Regions from separate parts of the Cellulomonas sp. zg-ZUI22 genome, predicted to be linked through region 1. Evidence: riboswitches for the same ligand, from Rfam matches in the RefSeq annotation. Region 1 holds a riboswitch; each other region holds the start of a gene.
What was found. Region 1 has a riboswitch for thiamine pyrophosphate ahead of thiM (hydroxyethylthiazole kinase). Riboswitches for the same ligand answer to the same signal wherever they lie in the genome.
Positions count from the first base shown of each region.

Region 1 (10,181 bases):
ACGACGGGTGGGCGCGCACCGGCGAGCCAGAGCGCGACCTCGTCGGCGACGGCGCGCGTGCCGAGCATGCCGATCTTCACCGCGTCCACCACGACGTCGTCGCTCACGGCGTCGAGCTGGGCGCGCAGGAAGTCGACGCCGGGGACGTGCACCGCCCGCACCCCGTGCGTGTTCTGCGCGACGAGCGCGGTCACCACGGCCATGCCGTACGCGCCGTGCGCGGCGAACGACTTCAGGTCGGCGTGGACACCGGCACCGCCCGTCGGGTCGGTGCCCGCGACCGACAGCACGCGCACGCGGCTGCCCGTGAGGCGCGCGCCGGTCGCGGACGCGGCCGGTGCGGCGCTCACCGGGCCACCGCCGGCGCCGCGGCGCGGTCCCACGCCTCGACCAGCCGCGCCGCGGCTCCTCCGGGGTCCGGGGCACCGCACACGGCGCCGACGACGGCCATGGCGTGCACCCCGGCGGCGCGCAGCGCCGGTGCGTCGGAGGCGTCGAGCCCACCGATGGCCACGACGGGACGACCGCCGGCCGCGACGACCGCCGCACGCGCACCGGCGACCCCGATCGCCGGCCCCGCCTCGGGCTTGGTGGGCGTGAGCCGCAGGGGCCCCGACCCCAGGTAGTCGGCGCCCGCGACCGCCCGGACGTGCTCGGGCAGCGCCGCCGAGGCGCCCACCAGGGCGTCCGGACCGAGCAGCGCGCGCGCGTCGTCGACCTCGAGGTCACGCCTCCCCACGTGCACACCGTCGACGTGGGCGCCGCGCGCCCGCGCCGCGAGCGCGACGTCGACGCGGTCGTCCACGACGAGCACCGCGGGACCCGCGAGGCGCAGCGCGTCGGCCACCGAGACGGTCAGCGCGACGAGCTCGCGGGCGGTCGCCCGCTTGGCGCGCACCTGGACGGTGCCGACACCGGCACGGACCGCAGCGCCCGCGACGTCCGCGGGACGGTGTCCGGCACGTCCGCACACGTCGGCGTCCAGGACGAGGTAGATGCCCGCGGGCAGCGCGCTCATGCCGGCACGCCGATCCGCTGCGCGGCCGCGACGCGGCACGCGAGGTCGTCCGGGGTCAGCAGGTACAGCTCGTCGAGGAGCCCGACCTGGAACGACGCGGGGCCGCGCGCGTCGATCACCGCGCGCTCGGCGGCGAGCCCCAGGGCCGCCGACGCCGCGACGGCCGCGGTCAGCGGCGGCGCGACCGACGTGAAGGCCGCGACGAGACCGCCCAGCGCGCACCCGGACCCGGTGATCGTCGTCAGGAGCCGGTCACCGACCGCGAGCCGCACGTGCGTGATGCCGTCGGTGACGAGGTCGACCGGCCCGGACACCGCGACGACCCCGCCGGTGCGCCGCGCGAGGGCGTCGGCGGCGTCGGCGCTGGTGTCGACGTCGTCGCGCGCGTCGACACCGCGACCGGCGGAGACGAAGCCCGCGAGCGCGCGGACCTCGCTGGCGTTGCCGCGCACCACGGCCGGACGCTCGCCGAGCAGGTGGCCGGCCAGCCGCGTCCGGACCGACAGGACACCGACCGCGACCGGGTCGAGCACCCACGGCACACCAGCCCCCGCGGCAGCCGCGACCGTCGGGGCGAGGCACGCACGCTGGTCCGGCCCCGGCGTCCCGAGGTTGACCAGGACGGCGCCCGCGGCGCCCGCGAGCTCCTCGGCCTCCCCCGGCACGCTCGCCATCGCGGGGGACGCGCCGATCGCGAGCAGCGCGTTGGCGACGAGGTTCGTCGTGACCTCGTTCGTCAGGCACTGCACGAGCGGGGTACGCCGTCGCAGCTCGTCGAGGGCCGCGCCACATGCGGCGGCGAGGTCGGTGGGCAGGGCAGACGTCATGGCGGACATCCCTTCGCTCGTACGAACGAGATCAGGTTCGACGGGTGTGATCTCAGCCCTGCTCGGTACAGGGCACCCCGTGTCTCGCCGCCGACCCTAGCCCGCCGGCGGTGACGCTGCCGAGAGCAGGTCTCGCCCTGCGGACGCCTCGATGCCTCACCCGCCCGGGGGCCCCGGGCGGGTGAGGCCGCCGCTACGCTCACGGGTGCGGGTCGCCGGCGCCCCCGGGTGCCCTGCGCGGTCCGCGCCGACCAGCGCGCGTGCGCGCCAGAACCTGCGAGGCGACATGACCCCCGACACCACCCGACCCGCGCCGCTGACCGACCCGGTCGGCACCGTGGTGCCGTCCGCCGTGCCGACGCACTGGTACAACCTGGCAGCGGACCTGCCCGAGCCGTGCCCGCCGGCGCTGCATCCCGGCACGCGCGAGCCGCTCACCCCGGACGACCTGGCGCCGCTGTTCCCGATGGCGCTCATCGCGCAGGAGGTCTCGACCGAGCGCTGGGTGGAGATCCCGCAGACGGTCCGCGAGATCTACGCACTGTGGCGGCCGTCCCCGCTGGTGCGCGCCCTGCGGCTCGAGCGGGCGCTGGGCACGCCGGCGAAGATCTACTACAAGTACGAGGGCGGCTCCCCCGCCGGCTCGCACAAGCCCAACACGGCGGTCGCGCAGGCGTACTACAACGCGGTCGAGGGCATCACCCGGCTGACGACGGAGACGGGCGCCGGGCAGTGGGGCGCGTCGCTGTCGATGGCGTGCGCGCTGCTGGGCCTCGACCTCGAGGTGTGGCAGGTACGGGCGTCCTACGACGCCAAGCCGTACCGCCGCATGCAGATGGAGACGTACGGCGCGACGTGCCACCCGTCGCCGTCGGACCTCACCGAGGCGGGGCGGGCGATGCTCGCGGCCGACCCGACGACGACCGGGTCGCTCGGCATGGCGATCAGCGAGGCGGTCGAGGTCGCGGCGCAGGACCCGAACGCGCACTACGCACTGGGCTCGGTGCTCAACCACGTGCTGCTGCACCAGAGCGTCATCGGGCAGGAGGCCCTCGCGCAGCTCGACGAGATCGGCGAGCGTGCGGACGTCGTGTTCGGGTGCGCGGGCGGCGGGTCCAACCTGGGCGGGCTGAGCTTCCCGTTCCTGGGGCGCAACCTGCGCGACGGGACGACGACCCGGGTCGTCGCGTGCGAGCCGGCCGCGTGCCCGTCGATGACGCAGGGCGAGTACCGCTACGACTTCGGTGACGTCGCGGGCCTGACCCCGCTGCTGAAGATGCACACGCTCGGCAAGGACTTCGTGCCGCCGCCGATCCACGCGGGCGGGCTGCGCTACCACGGCATGGCACCGATGGTGTCGCACGCCTACGCGCTGGGTCTCATGGAGGCGATCGCGGTGGAGCAGGACGACGCGTTCGCGGCGGGCATCGAGTTCGCGCGCGCCGAGGGCATCATCCCCGCGCCGGAGTCGACGCACGCCGTGGCCGGGGCCATCGCGCACGCCCGGGCGGCGACGACCGACGAGACGATCGTCATCGGCCTGTCCGGCAACGGCGTGCTGGACCTGCCCGCGTACCACGACTACGTCTGACCGGACGCGGTGCGCGGGCCGGCGACGACCCGGCCCGCGCAGCACCCGTCCGCGTCGGGCGCCCGACGTCAGGCCGGAGGGCTCGCGGCGCGGGCGCGGGCGATGTGCCCGCGCACCGCGTCCAGGTCCGCGTCCGTGAAGAGCGCGCGCGGCAGGACGAGCCACCCGTGCGGCGGGTGGGTCCACAGCGCCACTGCCGCACCGCGCACACGGACACCGCCGAAGGCGCTCCAGCGGGTCTGCGCCGCACCACGCGGGGAGGTCGTGCACAGGGCGGTCTCCCCCACCTCGACGGTGAAGGGCCCCGGGGGCGTCAACCCGACCACGCGACGCATGGCATGACGTGTGACCACGATCAGGACCACCGGCATGAGCGACACCACGACCAGCAACGTGATCCAGTCGGCGGGCCCGAGCCGGAACTCGTGGGCACCGAGCTGCAGCGCCGTGACCCCGAGCACGAGCACCCCGCCCCGGATGCGCGTCTCGCGTGACCGCAGCACGACGGCCGCGGCGTCGTGCGCCATGTCACGTCGCAGTTCCTCGGTCACGGTGAGCGTCCGTACGCCGGCATCCTGCATGGCGCACATCGTGGCAGCGCGGCCGGCCCGACGGAGCGGTATCGCCGCGGTTCACCCGACCGCCGGACCCGGCACCCGGCGAGCCCGGGAAGACCACGAGGGCCCGGCCGGACGACGCCGACCGGGCCCTCGTGCGCGTCCGTCAGCCGCGGACCGTGACCGTGCGGCTCGTGCTGCCCGCGACGTCCGCCGCGTCGTCCGGCACGAACACCGCGGTCAGGCGGTGCGTCCCGCTGCCGAGGTCGCGCGGGACGGTCCCGATCGCCAGGCCGAGCACCACGTCCGCGCTTGCCACGACGCGCTCACCCTCGCGCAGCTCGACACGGCCCGCCGGGAGCCGGGCGGTGTCGAGACCCACGGTCGCGACCCACACCGACGGGACCAGCCGCGGGAACGGCGACTGGACGACGGACAGCGACGTGGTGCTGGTCGCCTGCTCGACGGTCACGGTCACCGGGGCGGACTGCGAGCCCGCCACGGCCTCCGTGCCGGCGTACCGCGCGACGACCTCGTAGGTGCCGACGGGCGTGTCCCCCGGCAGCGTGAGCACCGCCCGCCCGCCACGCAGCGACGCCGTGCCGAGCACGTCGTCCCCGGCGACGAACTGCACCGACCCGGTGACCGGGCCCGGCGACGTCACGACGGCCGTGAGCCGGACGCGGGTGCCGCGCGTGCCGAACACCTGCGTGTCCGGCGACGCGCTGAGCGCCGTGGTCGACGCCTCGCCGGCGTCCTCGACCGTGAACGGCACCGAGGCGGTCGTGCCGCTCGGTGACGCGACGACCGTGAGCGTGTGCTCACCCGCCCCGAGATCTGCCGGGACGGTGACCGTCACCTGCGCCGACGCGTCCGGCCCGTCGCCCCGCACCAGCGGGAACGTACCGAGCGACACCTCACCGAGGAGCACCTCGACCGACGTGTTCTCGGGCGCCCCCAGGCTGGTGAGGTTGATGCCGCCGACCGTGAAGGTGAGCTCGTCCCCGGGCGCCACCGGCTCGGTGAGCGCCGGCACCTCGACGGCCCGCTCCGCGAAGTCCGGCGCGATGCCCGGGTGCGCCTGCAGGTACGCGATCCAGGCGTCCCGGTCGATGAGACCGGAGTCGGCCGTGCGGGCGCCCTCGGCGAGCACCCGGAAGTTGTCCCCGCCCTGGGCGAGGAACGAGAACGTCCCGATGCGGTACTCGGCCCCGAGGTCGATCGGCGCGCCGTCGACCGTGACCGACGTGATCCGGTCGCCGAGCTCGCGCGAGGCGTCGTACGTGTAGGTGACGTTGTCGGACAACCCCAGCTGCAGGTACGGACGGCTCGGGATCGAGCCGTCGGCGTTGGTCTGCCACTGCTGCTCCAGCATCGTCACGACCTGGGCCCCGGTGAGCGTGGTGGTCCAGAGGTTGTTGACGAACGGGAGCACCGCGTTGGCCTCGGCGTAGGTCACCGTGCCGTCGGGGGCGTGGAGCAGCTCGGCGCGCATGCCGCCCGGGTTGACGACGCCGATCTGGGCGCCGCCACGCTCGGGCGACGCGAGCGTGTCGAGCAGGGCGTCCGCGACGAGCGAGCCGAGGGCCGACTCGCGGCTGCGGTCGTCCCGGCCCGTCGTGGTGCCCGGTGCCGAGCCGACGTACACGCCGTCGACGTACTGCCCCCCGGTGAACGCCGTCGTGACGTCCGCCGTGACGGACCCCACGGGCTGCGACCCGACCTCGTTCGCGTACGCGAGGGCAGCGGCGACGATCTGCGCCACCTCGGCGACCCGGGGATACGCGGCCACGAGCTCGGCGTCCGGGGTCGTCGTGCGGGCCACGTTCTCGGCCGTGGCCGCCGTGACCGCGTCCGTGGCGGGGTCGTACGTCAGCACGACCTTGCCGAGGTACTCGCCGTACGAGCCGGTCTGCACGACCGGCCGGGTGGCGTCGCCGTCGCCGACCGGCCCGAACCACGCGTACTGCTTGTGCGTGTGGCCGGTGAAGATGACGTCCACCGCGGGGTCGGTGCCGGTGACGATGTCGGCGAACGTCCCGCCGGCCGCGAGCTCCTCCTCGAGGGTGGCGCCGTCGGGCGTGCCCGCGCCGGCCCCCTCGTGGTACTGCGCGACGATCACGTCCGCCTCGCCGTTCGCCTCGTCGCCGTCGGTGAGCGCGGCGGCCACGCGGTTGACGGCCTCGACGGGGTCGCCGAAGTCCAGCGCGGCGATCCCACCCGGGGTCACCAGCGTGGGCGTCTCCTCGGTGACCGCGCCGATGACGCCGACGCTCACGCCGGCCATGTCGAGCAGCGCGTACTCGTCGAGCGCGGGCGTCGTGGTGCCCTCCCGGTAGACGTTGGCACCGAGGTACGGGAACTCCGCGTTCTCGCCGCCGGCGATCACGCGCTCGACCAGGTCGTCGTACCCCTTGTCGAGCTCGTGGTTGCCGATGGCCGACGCGCCCAGGTCCAGGGCGTTCAGCACGTCGATCGTCGGCTGGTCGTCCTGCACCGCCGACGCGAACAGCGACGCGCCGATGTTGTCGCCCGCCGACAGGAACGCGACCGGGCCGTCCGCCGCCGCGCGCTGCTGCTCGACCGTGCCCGCGAGCTTCACGGTGTTGGCGTCGATGCGCCCGTGGAAGTCGTTGATGTTGAGGAACGTCAGGTCGACCGGCCCGTCGTTCGCGTCACCGGCGGCCAGGCCCACGACCACCGGGTCGTGGTCCGACGAGCGGTACGCGTCGGGCGCGTGGAACGTCGTGCCGTGGTAGCCGTACCGGCTGTACTCCAGCGCGATGGACTCGGGGGCGTTGATCTCCCAGACGTCGGCACCGGTCGCCCGCGCGATGGCCGCCTCATTCAGCAGCACGTGGTCGAGCGACCCCGACAGCCCTTGGTACGAGTACGAGTACTGGCCGGGTGAGAGCTGCGCGACGGCGTCGACGTAGCCCGCGTCGTACAGGACCTGCAGCGGGTCCTCCCGCGTGTAGGCGTTGAAGTCGCCCACGAGGGCGACGGCCTCGGCGTCGCCCTGCACCGTCGGGACCCAGTCGCGCAGCGCGGTCGCCTGGCGCACGCGCGACTCGTTCGCCGCGCCCTGCCCGTCGCCCGTGTCGGCGTCGCCGGGCCACGGCCCGGCCGAGCCCTTGGACTTGAAGTGGTTGACGACGACGAGGAACGGCTCGCCGCCGTCCGTCGGCGTGAAGACCTGCCCGATCGGCTCGCGTGCGTTGCCGAACGCCTGGTCGTCACCGCTCTGGTCACCCAGCGCACGCGACGCGCCCGTCGGGGTCACCGCGGCCGGCTGGTAGATGATCGCGTTGGTGATGACGTCCTGCTCCGCCGCCGGCGGCAGCTCGTCGGACGACGGCACGAAGGCCCAGCGGTCCTCGCCGGCCGCGGCGTTGAGCGCGTCGACCAGGGTCGAGAGCGCCTCGTCGGCCACACCGTCGACGCGGGCCGAGTTCTCGATCTCCAGCAGACCGACGACGTCGGCGTCCAGACCCTCGATCGCCGCGACGACCTTGGCCTGCTGCCGCTCGAGGTCCGCCGCGTCCCACGCGCCGCGCTGGTCGCAGCCCTCGCGCACCGTGACGGGCTCGCCCGCGGGGTCACGGTAGGCCACGCACGACGCGGCCTCGTCACCGAGGGTCGTGAAGTAGTTGAGGACGTTGAACGACGCGACCGACAGGTCGCCGCCCACCGGCTCGGGGGCCGCGGTGCGGTCGTTCTCGAAGGTCACGGGGGCGGGACCGCCGGCGACCACAGGGGCCGTCGGGTTCAGCTTCCAGGTCCCGTTGCGCCAGTCCACGACCAGCGGCTCGGTCACCTGCACGCCCGCACCGACGCGCACCGGGTTCTGCAGCGACACCCACGGCGGGGTGAGCCCACCGTTGCCGGAGCCGAGGAAGTTGGTCGACGCGCCGTCGTCCAGGACGACTCCCCGCGCGGCGTTGTCGGCCGCGACGGCCGCCGCCTCCGCGGACCCGGGTCGCGCGACCTCCGTGGGCTGCAGCAGCGGCGTCGTGCCGACCGCGAGGCCGACCTCGCCGTACTGGTTCGTGCTGTACGTGTTCGAGACCGTGAGGTCACCCGTCGGCAGGAGGAGCATCGACTCCAGCGCCTCGCGCGCGGCGGCGTCGGCCGGCCACGGGCCGGTCACCGGGGACGGTGCGTCCGCCGCCGGGAGCTCCTGGACGTCGCCGGGAGCCGCGACGGTGACCTGCGTCAGCCCGTTGAACTCCACGACCTCGCCCGTCACCTGCAGGTGCTGACCGATCGCCACCTGCCCGACCGTCGCGGGCGAGTACACGAACAGGGCCTGCGAGCCGTCGCGTGCCGCGTCGCCGCCCGAGCCCGGCGTCTGCAGGACGTAGCCCGCGAGCCCGCCGGTCGGGTAGGCCGCCGTCACGACGCCGGACGTCGTCACGCGCTGACCCACCAGCGGGGACGCGTCACCGGTGCCCTGGATCGCGCCGATGGTGACCACCTGCGGCTCACCCGGCTCGCCCGGCTCCTCGGGCTCCTCGGGCGCGGTCCCCGCCGGCTGCGGCGTGGGCGCGCCGGTCCGGAAGTCGGCCGCGTTGTCCGCGGTGTGGGTGTGCGCGGCGTCGCGCTGCACCGACGTCGCGTTCGTCGTGGCCGGTGCGGCGCCGGACCCCGCCCACGAGGTCGCGTTCGGTCCCCAGCCGACGAGGTCGACGACCGCGTCCAGCTGGGCGCACCCGCTGTCGCACGTCAGGGCGGCCGTGCCCGCGACGAGCGCGACCTTGCCCGTGGTGCCGCTCATCGCGGTGCCCGTGCCCTCGAGGTCGACGGGCACGTCGGGCGCCGCGGTGTTCGCCCCGAACGCCTGCCCCACGACGAAGGTCGCGCCCGCAGGCACGCTGCCCGACAGCGGCGTGACCTGCCAGGACGTCCCGGTGGCCGACGCGTACTGCAGCGAGTAGCCGGCCAGGTCGACGGCCGCGTCGCCCGGGTTGTACAGCTCGACGAAGTCACGGTCGAACGGCGCGCCGGAGTTGCCCCCACCGCCGTACACCTCGTGGACCAGCAGGGGTGCGTCGGGCGACACCGCCGCCTGCGCGGCTCCCCCGGTGGCCAGGCCACCGGTGAGCATCACGGCGAGTGCGGTGAGCGCCCCCGTGGACCGTCGTCGTGCGTGCACGCAGATCTCCTCCGTCGGGCGCGCGAGGGGTGGGGGACCACGCCTCGTCGCGCGAGCAGCAGCCGTCACCCGGACGGCCGGTCTCACCCTGCGTGGTCCATCCGGTTCGTCGCAACTACCCGACAGTAACTATCTGGTGAACTCCTCCGAGGGTGCCCGGTTCACCCCGGTTCGCCCGGCCCGCGAGCGCACCGACGACGACGGGCCGGCCCCGGGGTGTCCCCGCGACCGGCCCGTCGACCTGACGATCAGGCGCGCAGCTCGGCGCCCACGCGCGCGTGCGCCTCGGCGACCACGGCGTGCCGCACGGCGGCCGTCTCCTCGGCCGTCAGCGTCCGGTCGGGCGCGCGCAGCCGCAGCGCGAAGGCGAGCGACCTGCGTCCCGGTCCGACCTGGTCGCCGACGTAGACGTCGAACAGCCGCACGTCCTCCAGGACGTCGCCCGCGGTCGACGCGGCGGCGCCGACCCGCACGGCCGTCAGGACGTCCGCCGCCGGGACGTCGTCCGCCACGACGAGCGCGACGTCCTCCTTCGCCACCGGGAACGTCGAGACGGGCACGGCCTGCACCGGCTCCGCGGACGAGGCCGCGAGCAGCGCCGACAGGTCGACCTCGAAGGCCACGGTCCGCGCGGGCAGGCCGAGCGCGGTGACGACGTTCGGGTGCAGCTCCCCCGCGTGGCCCACGACGACGCCGTCGAGCGTCGACAGCCGCGCGCAGCGGCCCGGGTGGAACGGCGCCCGCTCCCGGTCGGCGGTCACCGCGAGCTCGACGCCCGCCAGCCGCGCGAGGTGCTGCACGTGCGCGATCGCGTCCCCGTGGTCGGCGCGGCGACCCGCGCCCCACACCCCGGCAGGCTCCGCCAGACCGGCGAGCACGCCCGCCGCGTGCAGCGGCTGCGGCGGCACGGCCGCCTCGAGCGCGGCAAGGGTGTCGTCGTCCGGGCGCGCCCCGCCCGGCAGCCGCGGCGCCACGCCGGGGCCCGCCGGCGGCAGCGTGACGAGCCCGAGCTCGAACACGCCCACGTCGGACG
Region 1 covers NZ_JAFMUZ010000003.1:15,863-26,043, forward strand. Annotated here, with positions in the region: gene thiD (bifunctional hydroxymethylpyrimidine kinase/phosphomethylpyrimidine kinase) at 1-350, opposite strand, end outside; gene J1G43_RS11450 (thiamine phosphate synthase) at 347-1,018, opposite strand; gene thiM (hydroxyethylthiazole kinase) at 1,015-1,845, opposite strand; TPP riboswitch at 1,837-1,935, opposite strand; gene J1G43_RS11460 (TrpB-like pyridoxal phosphate-dependent enzyme) at 2,132-3,436, shown strand; gene J1G43_RS11465 (hypothetical protein) at 3,505-3,987, opposite strand; gene J1G43_RS11470 (ExeM/NucH family extracellular endonuclease) at 4,160-9,100, opposite strand; gene pheT (phenylalanine--tRNA ligase subunit beta) at 9,397-10,181, opposite strand, start outside.

Region 2 (10,181 bases), on a different contig from region 1:
CCTGTTCAACATCTACGTCGGCTTCGAGATCCTGCTCGCCGCGTCGTACGTGCTCATCACGCTGTCGGGCACCACCGAGCGCATCCGCGCGGGCACCATCTACGTGGTCGTCGCGATCCTGTCGTCGGTGCTCTTCCTCGTCGCGATCGCGGCGGTGTACGCGGCGACGGGCACCGTGAACCTCGCGCAGCTCGCGCTGCGCCTGCCGGAGGTCGACCCCGGCGTGCGCACCATGCTGCAGGCGATGCTGCTGCTGGCCTTCGGCATCAAGGCGGCCGTGTTCCCGCTGTCGTCCTGGCTGCCGGACTCCTACCCGACCGCGCCCGCGCCGGTCACGGCCGTGTTCGCGGGCCTGCTGACCAAGGTCGGCGTCTACGCGATCATCCGCACCCAGACCCTGCTGTTCCCCGGCGGGCAGCTCGACGACATCCTCATGGGCGTCGCCCTGGCCACGATGCTCGTGGGCATCCTGGGGGCGGTCGCGCAGGACGACGTCAAACGTCTGCTCTCGTTCACCCTCGTCAGCCACATCGGCTACATGGTGTTCGGGGTCGCGCTGGGCAGCGTGCTCGGCTGGACCGCGGCCATCTACTACGTCGTGCACCACATCACCGTGCAGACGGCCCTGTTCCTCGTCGTCGGCCTGATCGAACGCTTCGGCGGGACCACGTCGCTCGACCGGCTGGGCGGGCTCGCCAAGATGACGCCGGTGCTGGCCGTGCTGTTCTTCGTGCCCGCGATGAACCTCGGCGGCATCCCGCCGTTCTCCGGGTTCCTCGGCAAGGTCGGGCTGCTCGAGGCGGGTGTCGCGCTCGGGACCCCGCTGGGGTACGCCCTGGTCGTCGGGTCGGTCGTCACCTCGCTGCTCACCCTGTACGCGCTGATCAAGGCGTGGAACAAGGCGTTCTGGCAGAGCCCGCCGGAGGAGCTGCCGGCCAACCACGTGCCCGCGCACATGGTGGTCCCCACGGCGACCCTGGTCGTCGTCAGCCTGGCGCTCACCGTCTTCGCCGGACCGCTGTACGCGTACACGGGCCGGGCCGCCCAGACCCTCGCGGACCGCTCGCCGTACATCGAGGCGGTGCTGCCCGACGGGGAGCGCGGCGAGGGCGAGTCGCAGCGCGCGGCCGAGGACTCGGAGGTCGACGAGGACGTGGTGCCCGCGACGCAGGACGCCGAGAGCGGCGGGGGTGACCGGTGAGCCTGCACCCGCGCCGCGCCGGCTGGCGCTTCCAGTGGGCCACCGTGCTGTGGCTCACCGTCGTGTGGGTCCTGCTGTGGGGCCAGGTCACCTGGGGCAACGTCGTCAACGGCGTGCTGCTGGGCCTGCTGGTCACCGCCGGCCTGCGCATGACGCGCGTCGAGTTCCGCGGCCGCGTCCACCCCGTCGGGCTGCTCGTGCTGCTGGGCCGGTTCGCGCTCGACCTGGTCCGCGCGTCGTTCGAGGTCAGCCTGGTCGCGCTGCGGCCGCGGCACACCCCGCGCGGTGCGGTGATCTGCGTGCAGCTGCGCAGCCACTCGGACCTGTACCTCACGCTGACCGCCGAGCTCGTCTCGCTGGTCCCCGGCTCGATCATCGTCGAGGCGCACCGACTCACGGGGCGGCTGTACGTGCACGTCCTGGACGTCGAGACCAGCGGTGGTGTCGAGAAGGCGCGGCAGAACGTGCTCGACCAGGAGGCGCGGCTGCTGCGCGCGCTCGCGTCCGACGAGGAGCTCGCGGAGGCGGGGCTGCAGCGCTCGCGCCGCGCGGGGGAGGTGACGTCCCGGTGAACGTGTTCGACGTCGTCGTCGGCGTCTGCGGCGTCCTGCTGACGCTCGGTGCGCTGCTCGCGATCGTGCGGGCCGAGAAGGGCCCGTCGATGCTCGACCGCACGGTCGCGCTCGACATCGTCGTCACGACGATGATCGCCGCGATCGCCCTGTACGCGGCCTACTACCGGCGCGCCGACGTCGTTCCGCTGCTCGTGGTGCTGTCCCTCGTGGGCTTCGTCGGGTCGGTCACCGTCGCGCGGTTCGCCGCCGTCGAGCCCGAGGGCGAGGGGCGGGTGCGCACGCGCGAGGAGGTCGCCGCCGAGGAGGCCGAGAAGCGCCGCCTCGAGCAGGAGGAGGAGCAGGCGCGCCGCCGCCGGCGTCGCGCCGCCGAGGACGCCGCCGCGGACGGGGCGGGCGCGCGCGAGCCCGCGGTCCACGAGGCCGTGGCCCCGAGCGCCCGCGAGACCGTCGAGAAGGAACCGGACCCCGAGCACCACGGCGGCCCGGCCGACGAGGAGACGCGATGAGCCAGGACACGTGGGGCACCGTGGCGGACGTCGCCTCGATCGTCTGCCTGCTGGGCGGCGCGTTCTTCGCGTTCGCCGCCGGGGTCGGCGCCCTGCGCTTCCCCGACCTGCTGTCGCGCATGCACGCCGGCACGAAGCCGCAGGTGCTCGGGCTGATCCTCGTGCTGATCGGCCTGGCGCTGCGCCTGCGCGAGGGCGGGGCCGTGTGGGCCCTGGTGCTCGTCGCGATCTTCCAGATGCTCACCGCACCCGTCGCCGCGCACATGGTCGGCCGGGCGGGCTTCCGCACCGGCAAGGTCCGCAACGACCTGCTGGTGGTCGACGAGCTGTCCCGCGACCTCGGGGAGACGCGCCCCGGCCGGACGCCCGGGGACGACTGAGCGGTCCCCGGGCGTCGCAGCAGCGGGTCAGCGCCGGGCGGCGCGCCCGGCGAGCTTCGCGGCGCCGCGCGTCGCCAGCACGCGCGACAGCGAGATCGCGGCACCGCTGATCGCCGCCGCGGTCGCGACCTCGCCGAACTTGATGTCGGGCTCCGTGGAGTCCGGCGACGGCGGCTTGTGCCCCTTGGTCCTGGTCCAGACCGCGTCGATCAGCTTCTGGACCGCCCACGCGGCGACGAGGGTGACCCCCGCGCCCACGATCTTCGCGGTCATCGACTGCTTGTTCCCGTCGTCCGACATGTTCTCCTCCGTCGTCGTCGCCTGCAGGGACGCTACCCGGGATCCGGCCGGCGCACAGGTCGGGGCTAGGATCGTCCGCGAACGACAGGGGAGCGTCGGTCGCCGGTGACGGTGGCAGGACGCTGAGAGTGCGGACCACCGCAGACCCTCGAACCTGATCCGGGTGATACCGGCGTAGGGAGTCGGGCTTGTCTCTCCTCCCGTGGTGTCGTCCGTGCGGCGAGCGCCGTGGGACGGCGGCGCGGGACCCCTCCGACGACGACGGAGGACCACACGCATGACCACCCCCCGGGCGCGCAGCCCTCAGCACGGCAGCCCTCAGCACGGCACGACCCGGCGCCGCACCACCCCGGCCCGGCGCGCGGCGGCGGGCCTCGTCGCCACCGCCGGCCTCGTCGCGCTGACGGCCTGCTCCGCCGTCGGCAGTGGCGCGGCGGACGACCCGACGGACGGCGCCGGCACCGTCACGCTGGTGACGCACGAGTCCTTCGCGCTGTCCGACGGTCTGCTCGAGCAGTTCGAGGAGGAGTCGGGGCTGCGCGTCGAGGTGGTGCAGCAGGCCGACGCGGGCGCCCTGGTGAACCAGCTCGTGCTCACCAAGGACGCCCCGCTGGGCGACCTGGTGTTCGGCATCGACAACGCGTTCGCGTCGCGCGCGCTCGACGAGGGCGTCCTGGTGCCGGCCGAGCTCACGGCCCCGGCGGCGCAGGACGCCGCCGCGTACGCGGTGCCCGGCGACGACGCCGGAGCGCTGACCGCGGTGGACCTCGGTGACGTCTGCCTCAACGTCGACACGGCCTGGTTCGCGGAGCGCGGCGTCCCGGAGCCCACGACGCTCGAGTCGCTGCTGGACCCGGCGTACCGCGACCTCGTCGTGGTGCCGGACCCCGTCACGTCGTCCCCGGGGCTGGCGTTCCTGCTCGCCACCGTCGGGGCGTTCGGCGAGGACGGCTGGGCGGACTACTGGGCGGGCCTGCGGGACAACGGCCTGCAGGTGGCCGACGGGTGGTCCGAGGCGTACTACACCGACTTCACCGCCGGCGGCGGCGACGGCCCGCGGCCCGTCGTGCTGTCCTACGCGTCGTCGCCGCCGTTCACGGTGCCCGACGGTGCCGACGCCCCGACCACCCGCGCGCTGCTCGACACGTGCTTCCGCCAGGTGGAGTACGCGGGTGTGCTGGCGGGTGCCGCCAACCCGGAGGGTGCCGCGGCGCTGCTCGACTTCCTGCTCTCGGACGACGTCCAGGCGGACATCCCGGGGTCGATGTACATGTACCCCGTGAGCTCGACGGTCGAGCTGCCGCAGGAGTGGGCCGCGTGGGCCCCGCTGGCCGACGACCCGTTCGAGGTCGCACCCGCCGACGTCACCGCGCACCGCGAGCAGTGGCTCGCCACGTGGTCCGACACGGTGATCGGCTGACCGTGCCCGTCCCCGCCGCGGCGCTCGCCGTCGACCCCGCCGACCCGCACCCGGGCCCCCGCCCCGGTGCCGGGCCGGCGGGTGGCGGCGCGCCGCGGCGACGCGGACCGCGCACCGGGTGGGGCGTCCGCGTGGCGTGGGCCGTGGCGGCCGGTCTGCCTCTGCTCTTCCTCGCGGTGTTCTTCGTGTGGCCCGTCGCGGAGATCGTCGGGCGGGGGTTCGTCGCCGACGGGCGCCTCGACCTGACCGGGTTCGGTGACGTGCTCACCCGCCCGCGGACGTGGCGCGTGGTCGGGCAGACGCTCGCGCAGGCCGGGCTGGGGACCCTGGGCGCCGTGCTGCTGGGCGTGCCGGGCGCGTACCTGCTGTACCGCTGCCGGTTCCCCGGGCGCGGGGCGCTGCGCGCGTTCGTCACGGTGCCGTTCGTGCTGCCCACGGTCGTGGTCGGCGTCGCCTTCCGCTCGCTGCTGGTGGACGGCGGCCTGCTGGGCGGGCTGGGCCTGGACGGCTCGTTCGCGGCGATCGTCCTGGCGCTGGTGTTCTTCAACTACGCGGTGGTGGTGCGCACCGTCGGCGGCCTGTGGGAGCGGCTCGACCCGCGAGCCGAGCAGGCGGCCCGGGCACTCGGTGCCTCGCCGTGGCGCGTGCTGCGGACGGTGACGCTGCCGGCGCTGGGCCCCGCGATCGCCTCCGCGGCGTCCCTGGTGTTCCTGTTCTGCGCGACCGCGTTCGGCACGGTCCTGGTGCTGGGCGGGCGCCGGTACGGCACGGTCGAGACCGAGATCTGGATCCAGACCACGCAGTTCCTCGACCTGCGTGCCGCCGCCGTGCTGTCCGTCGTGCAGCTCGTCGTGGTCGTGGCGGCGCTCGCCCTGGCCGGGCGCGCCCGCGCCCGCACCGAGGCGGCCCCCACCCTCGGCGGTACCGCGGCGGACGCCCGCCCCGTGCGGCTGCGCGACCCGATCGACGCCGTCGCGGTCGCCGTCACTGCGCTCACCGTCGCCGGGCTGCTCGCGCTGCCGCTGGTGCACCTCGTCGTGCGCTCGCTGCGCACCCCGCGCGGTTGGGGCCTGGACAACTACGCCGCACTGGCCGTGCCGCAGGACACGCTGGCCGTCAGCGCGTGGCAGGCCGCCGGGACGTCGGTGCGCACCGCCGTCGACGCCACCGTGCTCGCCCTGGTGGTCGGCGGGCTCGTGGCCCTGCTCGTGTCGCGCCGCCCGCGGCGCACCGCCGCCCGCCGGGCCGTCGCCGGGCTGGACGCGCTGTTCATGCTGCCGCTCGGGGTGTCGGCCGTGACCGTCGGCTTCGGGTTCCTGGTGTCGATGGACGCACCGCTGGGGCTGCCCGTGGACCTGCGGACCAGCCCCGTGCTGGTCGCGGTGGCGCAGGCCGTCGTCGCCGTGCCCCTGGTGGTGCGCACCGTGCTGCCCGTGCTGCGTGCCGTGGACCCGCGGCAGCGTGAGGTCGCCGCGACCCTGGGTGCCGCACCCGGACGGGTGCTGCGGACGGTGGACCTGGCGGTCGCGCTGCGGGCCGTCGGGCTGGCGCTCGGGTTCGCGTTCGCCGCGTCGCTGGGGGAGTTCGGTGCCACGTCGTTCCTGGCGCGGCCGCAGGACCCGACGCTGCCCGTCGTGATCTTCCGGCTGCTGGGGCGCCCCGGGGCCGAGAACTACGGCGCCGCACTGGCGGCGTCGGTGCTGCTCGCCGCCCTGACGGCGAGCATCGTGGCGGTGTGCGAGCGGCTGCGCCGCCCCGGGACCGGAGGTGCGTGGTGAGCGACGGGCTGCAGGTCGCGGAGGTCGTCGTGCGGTACCCCGGGGCGGCGTCCGCGGCCGTCGCGGGGGTGGACCTGAGCGTGCCGACCGGGGAGGTCGTCGCGCTGCTGGGACCCTCCGGCTGCGGCAAGTCCTCGCTGCTGCGCGCGGTGGCGGGGCTCGAGCCGCTGTCCGGGGGTGACGTGGCCTGGGACGGCGTCTCGGTGGTGGACGTCCCGGTGCACCGGCGCGGGTTCGGCCTGCTGTTCCAGGACGGCCAGCTCTTCGCGCACCGCGACGTCACGGGCAACGTCGCGTACGGGCTGCCGGCCACGGTGCGGCGGGACCGTGCCGCCCGCGAGGCCCGGGTGGCCGAGCTGCTCGACCTCGTCGGGCTGCCCGGCACGCAGCGCCGCGCCGTGGGCACGCTGTCCGGCGGTGAGCGGCAGCGGGTCGCGCTCGCGCGCGCGCTCGCCCCCCGGCCCCGGCTGCTGCTGCTCGACGAGCCGCTGTCCGCACTGGACCGTGCGCTGCGCGAGCGCCTCGCCGCGGACCTGCGCGCGGTGCTGACGGCGACCGCGACGACGGCCCTGTTCGTCACGCACGACCAGGACGAGGCGTTCGCGGTGGCCGACCGGGTGGCCGTCATGGCCGCGGGCCGGCTGCTGCAGGTCGCCGCGCCCGCCGAGCTGTGGGCGCGGCCCGCGTCCCGGGACGTCGCGCGGTTCCTCGGCTATGAGGCGTTCGTGGCCGTGCCCGGCCCCGGTACCGGCGCGCCGCCGGCCGTGCGGGCCCTCGTCTCCGCGGTCGACGCGGCGGGGACGGCGCCGGTGCGCGCCGGGGGTGTGCTGGCGCTGGCGGCCGGGGCGTTCGTCGTCGCGCCCGACGTCGGGGGTGACGCGCGCACCGCCGACGTCACCGGCACCGTGCACGCGCTGCGCTCGCGCCGCGGACGCACCGAGGTCGTGGTCGACGTCGACGGCGTCGGACGCGTCAGCGCGCTCGCACCGGCGGGGTGGACGTGCCCCCCGGGGGTGCGTGTCGCCCTGCACGCCGACGCCGCTGCGGTCGCCGGGCTCCCGGGCTAACGTCGGAGCCACCGGGCACCGCAGCCCGGCGCACCGAGAGCAACGAGGTGGCCGCCCATGGAGCTCCAGCCGCGTGAGGTCGTGTCGGTCGACGTCCACGCCCCCGCCGACACCGTCTGGGAGCACCTGCGGGACCCGCGCCTGATCCGGCGGTGGTTCGGCTGGGACTATGACGGCCTGGACGCGGAGATCGCCCAGATCTTCCGCGACGAGGCGCGGGAGCACCACCACGGTGGCTCCACGCGCTCCCTGCTGTGGCCCCACCACGACCGGATGACCGTGACCGCGCTGGACGACGCGCGCTCCCGGGTGAGCGTCACGCGCCGCAGCCACGACGGCCTGTCGACGTTCGACGGGGTCTTCGACGAGATGGACGAGGGCTGGATCCAGTTCGTCCACCAGCTGGCGTTCGCGCTCGACGTGCACCCCGGGGAGGACCGCGTCACCCTGCTGGCGCACGGCCTGGACGCCGGCGACCGCCACGACCCCCTGCTGTTCCGCGCCGGGCTGCACGGTGTGCGGGGCCTGCCGGTGCGGGCGCACGTGGAGGCCGCCCGGCCCGACGGGTCGCGCGTGGGCGGCACGCTCGTCTACAAGTCGGAGCACCAGGTGGGCATCCACCTGCACGGCATCGCCGAGTCGCTGCTCGTGCTGCTCATCAGGCCGCCCGTCGAGCGCCCGCCGCACGGCACCGTCGACGTCACGATGTCCACCTACGGCCTCGACGACGCGGTGATGGCCGAGGCGCGGCGTCGCTGGGACGGCTGGTGGTCGGTCGCCCCGCAGCCCGCCGCAGGCGCGTGAGCGTCAGAGCGTCGTCTGCCAGACCCCGGAGCCGCCGGCCGGTCGGAAGCCCAGCGCCACGTTGATGGCGAGCATCCAGCGGTTCTCCTCGGCGTTCCACGTGCTGATGCGCCTGACCGACGGCCGGCGGCGGGCCAGCTCCTGCAGCTGCACGGCCTTGACGAGCATGCCCAGGCGGTGGCCGCGGTGCTCGCGCTGCACCAGGGTGTCCTCCTGCCACACGAACTCGTCGGTGTGCGACGGTGCCAGCAGCTGGGAGTAGGCGACGAGGCGGCCGGTGGGCACGTGCTCGACGGCCGTGGTCAGCAGCTGCTCGCCCCGCTCCAGGGTCTCCGCGTCCTCGCTGCGCACCCGCGCCGCGTCCCAGGCCTCCTGGCCCACGTCCAGACCGGCGGTCGGCTCGTCGGTGCTCATGCTGGTGCGCAGCGCGGCGAGCTGGTCGGCCCACGCGTCGGGTGTCGCGTCCTGCCAGGTGACGGTCCGGTAGTCGGGTCCCGCGACCGCGGCGGCAGCAGCCCGGTGCGCCTCGACGGCGTCCGGGTCGAGCGGCAGCTCCAGCCGCGAGTGGCGGGCCACCTGCTCGAGCCGCCAGCCGCGCGCCAGCGCGAACCGCACCGCGGGGTCGTCGCGCGACAGCAGGCCCGAGCCGGTCGGGGCGCCCAGGGCGCCCGGGCCGGGCGACGGCTCGACGTCCTGCTCGGTCTCCGCCATGAGGTGCGTGCGGCCCTCCGCGCGGGCGGCGTCGAGCACCGCCGCGTGCAGCGCGGCACCCACGCCGCGGCCCCGGTGCGCCGGGCGGACGGAGACGCCGAGCCACCCGGTGTGCGTGTTGTCCGTCTGCGGCAGGTCCAGGCCGGCCGTGCCCAGCACGCGGGCCGGGTCAGGGGCGTCGGTGGTGTCGTCGACCGCGAGGACCCGCAGCCGTCGCGTGTACTCGCCGTGGCGCAGCAGCGACAGGGCGCGCGGTGCGGTGATCGCGAAGTCGTCCGTGCCCCACGTCGCGCGGATCGTCTCGTTGCGCACCTCGACCATCCCGTGCAGGAGCCATGCGTCGGGGGCGTCGAGGGACTCGGGCACGGGCATCTCGCGCAGGGACCAGGTCGTCATGCGTCCAGCATCCGCACACCGGCGTCCCGTGTCGACGTCTTTGCGCAGGTGGGGCGACCGGTGGGGCGTAACCTGCGACCGTGCCGTGGTGGGAGGTCGTGGGCTGGGTCGGGTCGGTGCTCGTCGTCCTGTCGCTGATGCAGGCCCGCGTGTGGCGGTTCCGCGTGATGAACCTGGTCGGAGCCGTGCTGGCCACCGCGTACAACGCGGTCTTCGGCATCTGGGCGTTCGCCGCGATGAACGGGGCGATCGCGGTCATCGACGTGTACTGGCTGTGGCGCCTGGGCCGCGAGCGCGGCGACGAGGCCGTGTACGCGGTGGTCGAGGTGGCCCCGGACGACGCGTACCTGCGGCACGTGCTCGCGGTGCACGCGGCGGACGTCGCGCGGCACCGCACGGCACCGGCCCCGGGCGTCGAGGACGCGGGCCCGGTCGGCGACGGACCGGGCGTCGACCTCGCGTTCCTCGTCGTGCGCGGCGACGAGACGGTCGGTGTCGTCCTGGTGCGCGACGCCGGTGACGGCACGGGCGTCGTCGTGCTCGACTGGGTGACGCCGCGGTTCCGTGACTTCACGCCGGGGGAGTTCGTGTACCGGCACTCGGACGTCTTCGCCGCGCACGGTCTGCGGCGGCTGGTCGTGCCGACCACCCCGCCCGGGTCGGTGCGCTACCTGGAGCGCGTCGGCTTCCGACAGATGGACGGGCGCGTCTGGGAGCGCCCGGTCGACGTGCGCTGACGCACGCGTCACCCGCGCCGCGCGCTCCGGCCGGTGCGTCTCAGGTCCGGTGCACGTCGGTGACCAGCACGTCCACCGTGACGACCGCACCGGGCAGGTCGGGGTCACCGAGGACGTCGCGCAGGTGGTGCAGCACCGCGCGGCGGACGTCGGCCGCCAGCGGGGCGAGCGGCTGCAGGTAGGCGGCCGAGACCTCGACCAGCGCCTCCTCGAGGGCGTCGTCGGCACCGGTGCGGAACATGACGCGCCGCACCCGCAGCCGCCGGTCGGGCTCCAGCAGGGCGCGCACCGACGTGCGCAGCGCGC
Region 2 covers NZ_JAFMUZ010000001.1:28,414-38,594, reverse strand. Annotated here, with positions in the region: gene J1G43_RS00220 (Na+/H+ antiporter subunit D) at 1-1,201, shown strand, start outside; gene J1G43_RS00215 (Na+/H+ antiporter subunit E) at 1,198-1,773, shown strand; gene J1G43_RS00210 (monovalent cation/H+ antiporter complex subunit F) at 1,770-2,282, shown strand; gene mnhG (monovalent cation/H(+) antiporter subunit G) at 2,279-2,662, shown strand; gene J1G43_RS00200 (DUF4235 domain-containing protein) at 2,690-2,962, opposite strand; TPP riboswitch at 3,039-3,160, shown strand; gene J1G43_RS00195 (thiamine ABC transporter substrate binding subunit) at 3,240-4,382, shown strand; gene J1G43_RS00190 (iron ABC transporter permease) at 4,385-6,160, shown strand; gene J1G43_RS00185 (ABC transporter ATP-binding protein) at 6,157-7,227, shown strand; gene J1G43_RS00180 (hypothetical protein) at 7,285-8,031, shown strand; gene J1G43_RS00175 (GNAT family N-acetyltransferase) at 8,035-9,138, opposite strand; gene J1G43_RS00170 (hypothetical protein) at 9,219-9,875, shown strand; gene J1G43_RS00165 (hypothetical protein) at 9,916-10,181, opposite strand, start outside.
Region 2: linked by a shared signal. The riboswitch ahead of J1G43_RS00195 (thiamine ABC transporter substrate binding subunit) and the one ahead of thiM (hydroxyethylthiazole kinase) in region 1 are both predicted to bind thiamine pyrophosphate.

Region 3 (10,181 bases), on a different contig from region 1:
ACGGGCTGTACGGCGTGCTGACCGCCGGTGCGCAGGCCTCCACGCTGCGCGTCGTCGGGTCGGTGCGTGACGTCGCCTTCCCCGGCCGGGACACCGCACGGGTCCTCGACACGATCGCGGCGCCGACGACGCACGTCGTGACCCTGACCGTCACCGAGAAGGGCTACCGGCGCGCGGCCGACGGCGGGATCGACGCCGCCGCGCCGGACGTGGCGGCGGACCTCGCGGCCGCCGCGGTGGAGCTGACGCGCGACGACGAGACGCCCACCCGGACCGCGATCGGGCTGCTCCTGCGCGGGCTCGTGCGCCGCCACCGCACGTCCGGCGCCCCGCTGACGGTGGTGTGCTGCGACAACCTCACCGACAACGGCGCCGTGCTCGCGGGCCTCGTCGCGCAGGGTCTCGCCGCGGTGCACGGGGCGCAGGACGTGGCCGCCTGGGTCGCCGCGAGCGTGCGCTTCCCGTCGACGATGGTCGACCGCATCGTGCCGGCGACGACGGACGCGCACCGCGCGGAGGCCGCCGGCCTGCTGGGCCTGCACGACGAGGCGCTGGTCGTGGGCGAGCCGTTCCTCCAGTGGGTCGTCGAGGACGACTTCGCCGGACCGCGTCCGGCGTGGGAGCGCGCGGGGGCGACGTTCACGCACGACGTCGCGCCGTACGAGCGCGCGAAGCTGCGGGTGCTGAACGCGACGCACTCGACGCTGGCGTACCTCGGCGCGCTGCGCGGGTACGCGACGATCGCCGAGGCGGTCGCCGACCCGCACCTGGCGGCCCTGGTCCGCGCCCTGGTCGACGAGGACGTCATGCCCACGCTCGTCGCCCCCGACGGCACGGACCTGGCCGCGTACCGGGACGAGGTGCTGCACCGGTTCGCCAACCCCCGCACGGGCCACACCACCGTGCAGGTCGCCATGGACGGGTCGCAGAAGCTGCCGGTGCGCCTGCTGGGGACCGTCGCCGACCGGCTCGCCGCCGGCGCCGTCCCGCACGCCGCCGCGCACGCCGTGGCCGGGTGGGTCGCGTACGTGCGCGCCGCCGCCGCGGGTGAGCTCGTCGTCTCGGGGCGCACCGTGGCGCTCGACGACCCGCTCGCGCCGCGGCTGGCCGAGGCGGCCGCCGGGCCGGATCCGGTCGGCGGGCTGCTCGCGCTGCGCGAGGTGTTCCCCGAGGCCGTCGCGGCGTCGACGCCGTTCCGGGACGCCGTCACGTCCGCGCTGCGCGACCTCACCCCCCTGCCCACCACCCCCTGACCCGTCGGCACCCACCCCTCCCCGCGGGAGGGGTGGGTGTTGACGGCCGGTGGGTGCGGGCCGCTACAGTGCCGGAAAGCGCATTCCTCCTGCCGGTTCACCCCGGCGCCAGGCGACGACGCCGCGACCCACGGAGACGACGATGACCACGCGCACCCTGCGCATCGCCATGAACGGCATCACCGGCCGCATGGGGTACCGCCAGCACCTGCTGCGCTCGATCCTGCCCATCCGCGAGCAGGGCGGCGTCACGCTGCCCGACGGCACGCGCGTGCAGGTCGAGCCGGTGCTGGTCGGCCGCAACCCGGAGAAGGTGCGGGAGGTCGCCGAGCGCCACGGCGTCGAGCACTGGACCACGGACCTGCAGGCCGCGATCCACGACCCCGCGACCGACGTCGTGTTCGACGCGTCGATGACGAGCCTGCGGGCGGCCACCCTCACCGAGGCCATGAAGGCCGGGAAGCACGTGTACACCGAGAAGCCGACCGCCGAGACGCTGCACGAGGCGGTCGAGCTCGCCCGGCTGCGCGAGACGACCGGCGTCACCGCGGGCGTCGTGCACGACAAGCTCTACCTGCCGGGGCTGGTCAAGCTCCGGCGCCTGGTCGACGAGGGCTTCTTCGGCCGGATCCTGTCGCTGCGCGGCGAGTTCGGGTACTGGGTGTGGGAGGGCGACGTGCAGCCCGCGCAGCGCCCGTCCTGGAACTACCGCGCGGCCGACGGCGGCGGCATGACCGTCGACATGTTCTGCCACTGGAACTACGTGCTCGAGGGGATCGTCGGGCGGGTGCGCACGGTGACGTCCCAGACCGCGACGCACATCCCCACGCGGTGGGACGAGCAGGGCGAGGCCTACGAGGCCACGGCCGACGACGCGGCGTACGGGATCTTCCAGCTCGAGACGCCGGCCGGCGACCCCGTCGTCGCGCAGATCAACTCGTCGTGGGCCGTGCGCGTGCACCGTGACGAGCTCGTCGAGTTCCAGGTCGACGGCACCGCCGGGTCCGCGGTCGCCGGCCTGTTCCACTGCGTCGCGCAGCCCCGCTCGGCCACGCCGAAGCCCGTGTGGAACCCCGACCTGCCGACCACCGAGCGCTTCCGCGACCAGTGGCTCGAGGTCCCGGCCAACGCCGACCTCGACAACGGGTTCAAGGCGCAGTGGGAGGAGTTCCTCGTCGACGTGGCCCTGGGCCGCCCGCACCGGTTCGACCTGCTGTCCGCCGCGCGGGGCGTGCAGCTCGCGGAGCTGGGGTTGCGCTCGTCGGACGAGGGCCGTCGGCTCGACGTCCCCGAGATCACGCTGTGAGCACGCCCGTCGCCCCGGTCGGCGAGCCGGCCGCCGGGCGCCGCCCGGACCTGGCCCGCCTGTCGCTCAACACCGCGACCACCAAGCACCTGACCCTGCCGCAGGCGGCGGCCGCCGCCGCCGACGCCGGGCTGTCGTCCATCGGCGTGTGGCGCGACCGCGTGCAGGAGGTCGGCGCCGACGTCGCGGCGAAGGTCGTCGCCGACCACGGGCTGCGCGTCTCGTCGCTGTGCCGCGGCGGCTTCCTCACGACGGCCGACGACGACGCCGCCCGCGTCGCCCTCGACGACAACCGGCTCGCGATCCGGGAGGCCGCGACGCTCGGCACGCACGAGCTCGTCCTGGTCGTCGGCGGCCTGCCCGCCGCGTCCGGCCCGGGCGGCCCGGCGCTCCCCTACCCCGCGGGTACCCCGGCCGCCGACGGCCCCGACGACCCGGCCCGCGACGTCGTCGCGACCCGTCGGCGCGTCGCCGACCGCATCGCCGAGCTCGCCCCGTACGCGGCCGCGCACGGCGTGCGACTCGTGCTGGAACCGCTGCACCCGGTGTTCGCGGCGGACCGCGCCGTGATCTCGACGCTCGGCCAGGCGCTCGACCTCGCGGCCCCGTTCGACCCCGACGTGGTCGGCGTCGTGGTGGACACGTACCACGTGTGGTGGGACCCGGACCTGCAGCGGCAGATCGCCCGCGCGGGCGCCGAGGGGCGCCTCGCCGGGTACCAGGTGTGCGACTGGGTGCTGCCGCTCGCAGCCGACCCGCTGCTCTCCCGCGGGCACGTGGGCGACGGCTACGTGGACTTCGCGACGATCACCCGGTGGGTGCGCGACGCCGGCTACACCGGCGACGTGGAGGTCGAGATCTTCCACGAGGAGGTCTGGGCGGCGCCGCCCGAGCGGACGCTCGGCACGATGGCGGAGCGGCACGTGCGGTACGTCCTGCCGCACCTGTGACCGCCGCGCGGCGCACTCACAGGATCGTCACCGGATCGAGATCCGACACGATCACGGCCGCAGGGGTCGGGCTGCTTCACTGCTCGCCGTGACCTTCCGTACCCGGCGCACGACCGCCGTCCCCGCCCTCGCCCTCGCTCTCACCGTGGCCCTGTCCGGCTGCGGCACCGTCGTCGACGCCGTCCTGGGCGACAGCCCCGAGGCCGCCCAGCGCGACGAGCCCGGCGGCGAGATCACGGCCTCCGCCGAGGCCGACGTCTTCTCGCTGCAGGTGGGCGACTGCCTCAACTACCTCGCTGAGTCGGAGGAGGCCACCGAGTTCGCGGCACTGCCGACCGTGCCGTGCGCCGAGCAGCACGACGCCGAGATCTACGCCGAGACGACCCTCACCCAGGAGCAGCACGAGAGCGACCTGGCGCTGGCCGCGGACGCCGAGGCCGAGACGCCGACGCACGCCGACCAGTTCTGCTACGACGCGTTCGCCGGGTTCGTCGGGACGTCGTACGAGGAGTCCACGCTCGACTACACCTACCTCTCCCCCACCCCGGAGAGCTGGGCGCAGGGCGACGACGTGGTCCAGTGCCTCGTCGTGCACCTCGAGGGCGGGCTCACGGGGAGCATGCGCGACTCGGCCCTCTGACCGGCCGCGGCACCCCCAGCCGCTCCAGCAGGACCCCGCGGGCGTCGCACGACCCGGGCTCGACGGCGGCGGTCAGCCGGCCGCCGTCGAGCACGCGGACCTCGTCCGCGAGGGCGAGCGCCTCGTCCACGTCGTGCGTGACCAGCACCGTGGCCACCGGCCGCGCCGCCCGCACCTCCCGCAGCAGCGCGTGCGCACCGAGGCGGGTGAGGGCGTCGAGCGCACCGAACGGCTCGTCCAGCAGCAGCACGCGCGGCTCGCGGTGCAGCGCGCGGGCCAGCGCGACGCGCTGCGCCTCCCCGCCGGACAGCGTCAGCGGCCACGCGTCGGCCAGGTGCGCGAGGCCGACCTCGGCGAGCGCGGCGAGCGCCCGCGGCCGGTCCGACGCGCGCGGCACCGGGCCCGGGCCGAGCAGGACGTTGCGCCACACCGGCTCCCACGGCAGCAGCCGCGGCTCCTGGAACACGACGGCCGTGGGGTCCGCCACCTCCAGGTGGTCGGCCCGCGCGCCCGGGTCCAGGCCCGCCAGCGCGCGCAGCAGCGTGGACTTGCCGCCCCCGCTGCGCCCGACGACCGCCACGCACGCGCCCGCGGGCACGTCGAGGTCGAGGCCCGCCAGGACGTCCCGACCGCCGAACCCCCGCCGCAGCCCGCGCGCCCGCACGCTCACGGCCGCACCCCGCCGTCCTCGGCACGGGTGAGCCGCGTCGCGTCGACGGCGACGCCCGTGACGTCGACCGCGCCCGGAATCATCCCCTCCTCGACGTACAGCGCGGCGACGCGCGCCAGCTCGGCGGCGAAGCCGTCGTCGGCCGGCCGGACGTCCGGCGTCTCCAGCGCGCCGAGCGCGGCCGCGACCTGCGCGTCCGCACCCGACGCCCGGTACGCCCCGGTCCGGCGCCCCGGGTCGGCCCGCAGCGCGTCGGCCTCCGCGACCAGGGCGTCGTACAGCGCGGCCACGGCCGCCGGGTGCCGCTCGACGACGTCGCGGGTCGTGACGTGAACGGTCCGGTTGTCCGACCCCAGGTCGCGCGCGAGCGCGACGGTCCGCACCCCCGGCAGCGCCTGCGCGCCCACGAGGTACTGGTCCCACGTCGCCCACGCGTCGACGCGGCCGGCGGCGAAGGCGGTCGCGGCGTCCGGCGGCGCGAGGTGCTCGACCGTGACGTCCTCGGGCGTCAGCCCCGCCTCCCGCAGCGCGAGCCGCAGCAGGTACTCCCCCGTGCCGCCGCGGTTCACGGCGACGGAGCGCCCGGCCAGGCCGGCCACGTCCGTGACCTCACCGTGGGCGACGATGCCCTGGGTGTCACCCGCGTCGTGCTCGACGGCCACCACGACGAGGTCGGGCGTGCCGGCGAGCGCGGCGACCACGGCCGTGGTGGAGCCGGAGACGACGTCCACGTGGCCCGCCGCGAGCGCCTCGGCGGCGGGGGCGAAGGCCGGGAACGACGGGGACACCGCCAGGTCGACGCCGACGTCCGCCAGGTGCTGGGCGGCCAGACCGTCGTCGACCGCGAGCGTCAGCAGGTTCTGCGTCGACAGCGGACCGACGCGCAGGGTGGTGGCGGGTGCGCCGGTGGGCGCGGACGACGCCCCGGACCCTGCGCCCGCCGCGGCGCAGCCCGCCAGCGCGAGCACCGCGCCCACTGCCGACGCGGACGCGCCGGGCGGACGGCGGCGTGACCGGGTGCGGCACGGGACCACTCCGCGCGGTGCACGGCGGGGACGGGGGCGCGGTGTCATGCGGGCTCCTGGGTCGGGGGTCGGGCGGGTGGCAGGGGATGCCGGGCCGGCGGAGGTCCGCCGGGGGCGTCGGACGCCGGGACGGCGGGGGCAGGGGTGGGGGCGACGGCCCGGGCGACGGGCCCGGGAGCACGCCAGCGCAGCGCCCGGTGCTCCACACCGCGCACCAGGGCGTCGGTGACCAGGCCGAGCACCGCGTACAGCGCGACGCAGACGAGGACGACGTCGGTGCGCGCCCACGTCCGGGCGTCGGTGAGCAGCGCCCCGACCCCGCGGTCGGTCGCGACCTGCTCGGCGACGATCACCGCGACCCAGCCGGTGCCCAGGGCGAGCCGCACGCCGGCGAGCACCGAGGGCAGCGCGCCGGGCAGCACGACGCGCCGCACGGTGACCCACCGGCCCACGCCCTGCGCCGCCGCGACCTCCCGCAGGCGGGAGTCGACGCCCCGGGCCCCGGTGACGGTCGCGACGTACACGGGCACGGCGCTCGCCAGCACGACGAGCAGCACCTTGGGCGTCTCACCCAGCCCCCACCACACGACGAGCAGCGGGGTCAGGGCGGTGAACGGCACGGCCCGCACGGCCTGCAGGGGCCGGTCGACGACGTCGTGGCCGATCGGCGACAGCCCGGCGACGAGCCCGAGGACCAGCCCGGCCCCCGTGCCGAGGAGCGCACCCGCCGCGAGACGGCCCACGCTGACCGCGAGCGCGGGCAGCAGCGTCCCGGTGGCCACCAGGTCGGCCGCGGCGCGCGCGACGTCGACCGGTCCGGGCAGCACCCGGGGGTCGACCGCACCCGTCGCACTGGCGGCGGCCCACGCCACGAGGACGGCGCCCAGGCTGCACCACGCGCGCCAACCACCCGTCCGGCGGCCCGAGGCCCGGGTCACGGCGTGGCCCCGTCCGCGGTCGGGGCCGTGCGGGTCGGGGCCGTGCGGGTCGGTGCAGCCGGGGTCGGACCGGCGGGTGCTGCGGGCACGGGTGTCTCCGGTGGGTCGGTGCGGGCGCGACGGCACCGCCTCCAGGCGCGCGTCACCCCCGCCACGACGACGCGGGCGGCAGGACGTGCGCGGAGGCGTGCGCCGCCCACCGCGCGCGGCGGTACGGGACGGGCACGACGACGCCCGCCCGCGTGACGTCACGCGGGCCGGCGTGGGCGGGTCAGCCGGCCCCGGGACCTCGCCGTGCTCGCACGCCGGGCAGGCCGTGCGGGTGCAGGGCGTGCGGGTGCAGATGGGCGGACGGCAGCGGACGCATGGGAGACATGCGCGACATCCCTTCGCTAGTGCGACCTAGATCAGGTTCGACGGGTGTGATCTCAGCCGCGGATGCGGCACCCCGTGTCACGACGCCGCCGACGCTACCCCCGGACGTCCGGTTCGTCCGCAGGCGTCCGCACTGTGGCCGCGCACGCCGACGACCCCGCCCGGGACCTCCCGGACGGGGTCGCACCCGACGCGGCGACGGACGCATCAGGGCACGTTGCCGTGCTCGCGGAACTCCCGCCAGACGTTCTCGAAGAAGTCGTCGTCCTCCGGCACGGGACGCCGCGGTCGCCACCGGAAGACCGGCAGCCCCGCGGGGTCGTCGGCGTCGCGCGGCGCCACCGGCGCCCAGGCCCGGCCGTCGTCGGTGACGGGTGACGCCCCACCCGGCGGGACCCAGGCCGTCTCCTGGATCTCGCCGTCCAGGGCGCCCGCGTCGAGCCGGAACCGGTACAGCTCCGGCAGGTCGAGCGGCTCACCGTCCGGCCCGGCCAGCGGCAGCTCCCCGTCGGGGTCGGTGTACAGCACCGACCCGCGGGACCGCCCGCCGTGCGCCAGGTAGTCGGCCATCGCCGACAGGTACACGTACGCGCTGGTCAGCACGTCGCGGACCAGGAACGTCCGGTCGACGGACCGCCGGGAGCCGGGGTCGGCGGTGACCAGGTCGCGGTAGCCGGTGAGCCAGGCGTGCACCTGCTCGAGCGCGGCGTGGACGGACGCGGCCGAGCGCACCGGCCCGGCGTCGCGGCTCATGAGCACCTGCACGTCGCGCAGCAGGTCACCGGTGTTGTCGGGGACGCCGGCCGCGGCCCGGCCGGTCGCACGGACCGTCAGGTCGAGCGCGGCGCCGAGCACGGGCGCGGCCGCCGCCGCGAACGCCGCGTCGTCGAGCGGCGGGCTGTCGCGGCGCGCAGCGACGAGCTGCGCGGCCCGCGTCGCCCCCACCTGGCCGCTGTTGAGCGCGGCCCCGCCCGGGCGGTACACGCCGTGCGCCCCGGCCGCCTCGCCGACGGGGAACAGGCCGCTGACGTTCGACTCCCACCAGGCGTCCACGACGAGGCCGCCGTTGTTGTGCTGCGCGCAGACGTCCACCTCGAGGAGGTCGGTCTCCAGGTCCACCTGGGGGTTGCGCTCGAGGTAGAACCGGTACGCGGGCTCGTTCATGCGCCGCAGCCGCTCGATCGGCGTGCCGCCCAGCACCCCGGCCCGCTCCAGGTACCCGTACGCCTCGGGGCTCATCGCGGTGGCGTCGAAGTCGTCGCGCACGGGGTTGCGGCGGAAGTCGAGGAAGACCCGGCGCCCGCGCAGCACGGTCTCGCGGTGCACCAGCAGGTCGATCAGGGACGACCCGTCGCGCGCCTTGCGGATGTCGAAGGGCCACTGGTAGCCCTTGAGGAACACGAGGGTCAGCAGGCGCCCGTAGTCCTCGACCGCCTCGGTGAGGAACTCGCGCTCGTCGCCGCCGTCCGCGTCGGTGGACACGAAGCGCGGGACGACCTGCATGTACGTGCCCGAGACGTTCCACCGCGGCCTGGTCGACGCGAGCCCGAACTGCCACTCGGTGAGGTTCTTGCCGTGCACGCCCGCGCGGTACGCCGCCCCGGATGCACCCCACTGCCCGTGCGGGAACACGCGCGTCGCGTACATCCCCGCCGGGCCGCCGGTGGCGTACACGAGGTTGGTGCAGCGCAGCAGCAGCCACGGGCTCGCCGCGCCGTCGTGCGGCACGTCGGTGCGCAGGACGAGCAGGCCGGCGACCCGGCGCGCGCCCGGCCCGGCGTCGGGGTCGGGCACCGTGACGACGTCGACGACGCGGCAGCCGTCGAGCACCGGTGTGCCGTCCGCGCGGACCCTCGCCTCGAGCCGCTCGACCATGGTCCGGCTCGTGTACGGGCCGACGGACGTGGCGCGCCGCCGCGGGTCGTGGTCGGTCTTGTAGCCGATGAACTCCCCGAACCGGTTCTGCGGGAACGGCACCCCCAGGTCCACCAGGTGCAGGAACGCGCGCGCCGACAGGGCGGCCTCGGCCAGCGCGTTGTCGCCGTCCATCGCACCGCCGCTGAACAACGTCTGCGCCATCTCGCGCACGGAGTCGTCGTCACCGCCGGACAGCGTCAGCTTGTAGTACGTCTGCTTGTCCGAGCCCGCGTTGCGCGACGCCCCCGCGTTCACCTTGTCGGCGACCATGACGACGTCGTCGTGGCCGAGCTGCACCAGCCGCGCGGCCGCGCAGTACCCGGCCGAGCCGGTGCCGACCACGACGGTGGTCGCGGTGACGACCGGCACGTCGTGGCCCGCCACACGCAGGGTCCGCGGCTCGTGGCGCCGCTCGGGAGCCGCGGGACGTGCGGCGCCCGTCGGGTCGTCGCCTCTGCTCATGGGTGATCGCCTCCGTGGGTCACAGGACCGGGACGTGCATGCCGCCGTCGACGTGGAAGACCTCGCCCGTCGAGTACGGCGTCTGACCGGACGCGAGCAGCGCGACGGCGCCCGCGACGTCGGCGGGGCGGCCCCAGCGGTTGACCGGTGCGAGGCCCTGCGCGATGAGCGCGTCGTACTTCTCGGTCACGCCCGCGGTCATGTCCGTCGCGATGACGCCCGGCCGCACCTCGTGGACGACGACGCCCTCGGGGGCCAGGCGCACGGCCCACAGCTGCGTCGCCATCGCGACGCCGGCCTTCGAGACGCAGTAGTCGCCGCGGTTCGTCGAGACGGTCGTCGCCGAGATCGACGAGACGTTGACGATCGTCGCGACGGGCCGCTGCGGCGGTTCCGGGGGCGCGTCGAGGGGGCCGCGCAGCTCGATCACGCGCCGCGCGAACTCCTGCGTGAGGAAGTACGGCCCGCGCAGGTTGATGCCGAGCACGCGGTCGAACGACTCGGGCGTCGCGTCGAGCAGGTCGGCGCGGACGCTCGGCGCGACGCCCGCGTTGTTGACGAGCAGGTCGAGGCGGCCCCACGCGTCGACGGCGTCGGCGACGTAGCGGCGGTGGTCGTCGAGGTCGGCGACGGAACCCCGGACGT
Region 3 covers NZ_JAFMUZ010000001.1:1,039,063-1,049,243, reverse strand. Annotated here, with positions in the region: gene J1G43_RS04740 (mannitol dehydrogenase family protein) at 1-1,253, shown strand, start outside; gene J1G43_RS04735 (Gfo/Idh/MocA family protein) at 1,396-2,559, shown strand; gene J1G43_RS04730 (sugar phosphate isomerase/epimerase) at 2,556-3,509, shown strand; gene J1G43_RS04725 (septum formation family protein) at 3,598-4,149, shown strand; gene J1G43_RS04720 (ABC transporter ATP-binding protein) at 4,118-4,819, opposite strand; gene J1G43_RS04715 (ABC transporter substrate-binding protein) at 4,816-5,787, opposite strand; gene J1G43_RS04710 (ABC transporter permease) at 5,889-6,671, opposite strand; TPP riboswitch at 7,150-7,243, opposite strand; gene J1G43_RS04705 (FAD-binding protein) at 7,365-9,536, opposite strand; gene J1G43_RS04700 (3-ketoacyl-ACP reductase) at 9,556-10,181, opposite strand, start outside.
Region 3: linked by a shared signal. The riboswitch ahead of J1G43_RS04710 (ABC transporter permease) and the one ahead of thiM (hydroxyethylthiazole kinase) in region 1 are both predicted to bind thiamine pyrophosphate.